One region of the Pseudoalteromonas sp. Z1A6 genome, then DNA from elsewhere that is predicted to be linked to it. Evidence: predicted binding sites of a transcription regulator. Region 1 holds the regulator's gene; the other holds the start of a gene.

The links. Region 1 encodes NrdR, which represses ribonucleotide reductase genes. Its sites were predicted from a motif close to AAACACNANATNTNGTGTTT; they were not measured.
Region 2: nrdA (class 1a ribonucleoside-diphosphate reductase subunit alpha) is a predicted target of NrdR. The motif match lies at 1,024-1,043, and genes of this name have one in related genera.

Annotation. Positions count from the first base shown of each region.
Region 1 is NZ_WTKW01000023.1:504-2,710, forward strand. Features, by position in the region: gene glyA (serine hydroxymethyltransferase) at 1-911, shown strand, start outside; gene nrdR (transcriptional regulator NrdR) at 1,016-1,465, shown strand; gene ribD (bifunctional diaminohydroxyphosphoribosylaminopyrimidine deaminase/5-amino-6-(5-phosphoribosylamino)uracil reductase RibD) at 1,468-2,207, shown strand, end outside.
Region 2 is NZ_WTKW01000019.1:17,838-20,044, reverse strand. Features, by position in the region: gene nrdA (class 1a ribonucleoside-diphosphate reductase subunit alpha) at 1-904, opposite strand, end outside; gene GQR46_RS02415 (HAD-IA family hydrolase) at 1,313-1,993, opposite strand; gene ubiG (bifunctional 2-polyprenyl-6-hydroxyphenol methylase/3-demethylubiquinol 3-O-methyltransferase UbiG) at 1,993-2,207, opposite strand, start outside.

The DNA of each region.
Region 1 (2,207 bases):
TATTAGGTATGAGCTTAGCTCATGGTGGTCACTTAACTCACGGTTCTCACGTAAGCTTCTCTGGTAAGCTTTACAATGCAATTCAATACGGACTAGATGAAGCAACGGGCGAAATTGATTACGCACAAGTTGAAGCGCTAGCACTTGAGCATAAACCAAAAATGATTATTGGTGGTTTCTCAGCGTACTCAGGTATTGTTGATTGGGCTAAGTTCCGTGAAATTGCTGATAAAGTAGGTGCTTACCTGTTTGTTGATATGGCTCACGTTGCCGGCTTAATTGCGGCAGGCGTTTACCCAAGCCCAGTTCCTCATGCACACGTTGTAACAACAACTACGCATAAAACACTTGCAGGCCCTCGTGGTGGTTTAATTATTTCTGCATGTGGCGACGAAGCTATTTACAAAAAGCTTAATAGCGCTGTTTTCCCTGGTGGCCAAGGCGGTCCTTTATGTCATGTTATTGCAGCAAAAGCAGTGGCATTTAAAGAAGCACTTCAACCAGAGTTTAAAGTATACCAAACACAAGTTGTTAAAAACGCAAAAGCAATGGTTGCAGTTATGCAAGAACGTGGCTACAAAATCGTTTCTGACAAAACTGAAAACCACTTATTTTTACTTGATTTAATCGATAAAGATATCACTGGTAAAGATGCGGACGCTGCCCTAGGCAACGCTAACATCACAGTTAATAAAAACTCAGTGCCAAACGATCCACGCTCACCATTTGTAACATCTGGTTTGCGTATTGGTTCTCCTGCAATCACTCGTCGTGGTTTTACAGAAGTAGAGTCAAAAGAGCTTGCTGGCTGGATTTGTGACGTACTAGATAACATCACTGATGAATCTGTACAGGCGCAAGTTAAAGAAAAAGTAAAAGCTATTTGTGCAAAATTACCTGTATACGCTTAATTGCATAAGCAGTAGTAATTTAGATCACAACTGTTTAGTTTTTTGCTAAGATAAAAGGCCGCTATTTAGCGGTCTTTTTTGTTTTAAAACGGAAGTACCGAGTTATGCATTGTCCATTTTGTACCGCAAAAGATACTAAAGTAATTGACTCACGCCTTGTAGGCGGAGGCCATCAAGTTCGCAGACGTCGTGAATGTAATGATTGCCACGAGCGCTTTACTACATTTGAAGGCGCTGAACTGGTTATGCCTCGCGTTGTTAAGCAAGATGGCAGCCGGGAACCGTTTAACGAGGATAAGCTTTTAAATGGCTTAAATCGCGCACTCGAAAAACGCCCAGTGAGTACAGAGCAAGTAGATGAAGTTGTAAATATAATAAAATCACAACTACGCGCAACGGGTGAGCGAGAAATTTCAAGCCATTTGGTGGGCGAATGTATTATGGAAGCACTTAAAAAACTCGATAAAGTTGCGTACGTAAGATTTGCTTCTGTTTATCGCTCGTTTGAAGACATACGCGAATTTGGCGAAGAAATTGCCCGTTTAGGGGAGTAACAATGCAAAGCCAAACTATTTTTACCGAACAAGACGAAATGTATATGGCACGCGCCATAGAACTTGCCAAAAAAGGGCGGTTTACTACAACGCCTAATCCTAATGTTGGCTGTGTATTAGTTAAAAACAATCAAATAATTGGTGAGGGTTTTCATCAATTAGCAGGCCAAGGGCACGCTGAAGTAAACGCGTTAGCTATGGGGGGCAACAGTGCACAAGGCGCTACCGCTTATGTAACGCTCGAACCTTGTAGTCATTATGGGCGTACGCCACCGTGTGCTGAAGGCTTAAAAAAGGCAGGCGTAGTAAAAGTAATTGCTGCTATGGTTGATACAAATCCACAAGTTGCAGGCAAAGGCCTTAAAATACTGAGCGACGCCGGTATTGACGTTGCTTATGGATTACTTGAATCACAAGCTCGCGCACTTAACGTTGGCTTTTTTAAGCGAATGGAACAAGGCTTACCTTATGTGACCTGTAAAATGGCAGCAAGCATAGATGGTAAAACAGCGCTTAAAAATGGGCAAAGTAAGTGGATCACAAGTTCCGCAGCTCGCCAAGATGTACAGTTATACCGAGCGCAAAGCTGCGCTATTTTAACCGGTGCCGATACCGTGTTAGTAGACGATGCTAAACTTAATGTGCGACTAAGCGAGTTGCCTTGCACGTTACCTACCGATTTACCGCTTCGCCAGCCCGTGCGTGTTATAATTGACTCTCAAAATCGCTTAACACCTGACCT
Region 2 (2,207 bases), on a different contig from region 1:
CTGCGCCGCCACGTACACCACCTTGTGAACAGCTTTTAACAGCTGTTTGAAAGTGCTTATAAAAAGGAATACAACCTGTGTGGTACGCTTCGCCGTTACGAATGTGGCTACCTAGCGCACGAATACGACCTGCGTTAATACCAATGCCCGCACGTTGTGATACGTATTTAACAATCGCAGACGATGTAGCATTAATTGAATCAAGGCTGTCGCCACACTCAATTAATACACATGAGCTAAACTGGCGAGTAGGCGTACGTACACCTGCCATAATAGGCGTAGGTAATGATATTTTAAATAACGAGACTGCATCATAAAAACGCTTAATGTAAGAAACGCGTGTTTCACGTGGGTAGTCAGAGAATAAGCTTGCCGCGACTAAAATATATAAAAACTGTGCACTTTCGTAAATCTCACCCGATACACGGTTTTGAACAAGGTATTTACCTTCAAGCTGTTTTACAGCCGCGTAGCTAAAATTAAGATCGCGAGAATGATCGAGGTATGCATCAAGCTCGTCTAACTCTTGCTCAGTGTAATCTACAAGTAAGTGAGCGTCGTAGCGTTTATCTTCAACCATTTTTGTTACATGGTTAAATAAACGTGGTGGCTCAAATTGGCCGTACGCTTTTTTACGTAAATGGAATACAGCTAAACGTGCCGCTAGGTATTGGTAATCAGGCGATTCTTTTGAAATTTGATCTGCAGCAGCTTTAATAATGGTTTCGTGTATGTCTTTAGTACGAATACCGTCGTAAAACTGAATGTGTGATTTTAATTCAACTTGCGAAACCGATACGTTTTTTAAACCTTCGGCGGCCCATTCAATAACGCGATGGATCTTATCAAGATCAAGAGGCTCTTTACGCCCGTCACGTTTGCTTACAGATAACTGTTGGTTCATTTGCCTGTATTCCTTGGGAATTATGTATTTTGACCAATGCGTCATACCTCGCAATGGCAAGGTAAGTACTCATTTATTATAAGTTTCACCGTAATGGCGAATTTAATTGAATAACATTTGGCCACAATATCTGGTGTTGTTCAATTTAGAGATCACAAGATAGTGTGGTCTGAGTTGTTTTGCAAGGGACATAATTGCCCCTATATGTGGATAACTTTGGGATAACGCATTTGTGTTAGTAGACACTCACCTTCGAACAATCATTTAAGTTAGAATATGCAGAAATCAACTAATGATCTGCTAAATTTACGCATTTTAAAAATAAATTCTGACTGCTTTTTTTATCGACAAGCTTTGTGTGAAAACTAACACAATCACAATATATAGTGTTTAATAATTAACATAGCACTATATATGGTTAAAACCATCAATTGGACTTTGCCAGTTAAAATCAGCATTCCAGCTGTTGGCTTTATCAATACTTGGTATATAACCCCAAAGTGCCGTTGCAGTGTGCATACCTGCCGCTTTGCCTGCTTGTATGTCACGCTGTGCATCACCAATGTACAAACAACGGTTTGGTTTTACCCCCATAAGCTTTGCACAATGTAGCAGTGGTAGCGGTGATGGTTTGGCCTCAGCGAAGGTATCGCCACTTATTACTACACTGGCGTTTTTTAAAGCGGGGATAGCAGCCACTAAAGGCTCGGTCAAAAAGCCAGGTTTGTTAGTCATGATCCCCCATTTGATCTTTTTTTGATCAAGGGCGATAAGTAACGATTCAACTCCAGAGAAGCAATGCGTGTGTTTTGCTATGTTTGCAGCGTACTCGTCAACTAATTGCTTAATCAGCTCGCTTTGGGGTTGTTTAGCCCATAACTCTTTAAAACCAGCCTCTAATAGCGCACCTGCGCCGTTAGATGCGGCAGGACGGTATATATCACTACTAACAGGTTCTATTTTATTGCTAATAAGAACTGCGTTTAAAGCGGCACCTAAATCATCAGCGGTATCGAGCAGGGTGCCGTCTAAATCAAATAAAAATGCATCGTACTCAATAAGAGGCAGTGGGGCTTGAGAGCTAGCCATTAAGCTAACTTCTCAAAATAAAGTATGTAATTTACGCTAACGTCGTTATTAAGCGTATATTGCTTTGATAGTGGGTTATAAGAAAGCCCTGTACTTGCACGTACTTTTAAACCCGCTTGCTCCGCCCATACAATAAGTTGCGCAGGTTTTATAAACTTTTTATGGTCATGTGTACCTTCAGGTACCATTTTCAACAGCTTTTCGGCGCCAACAA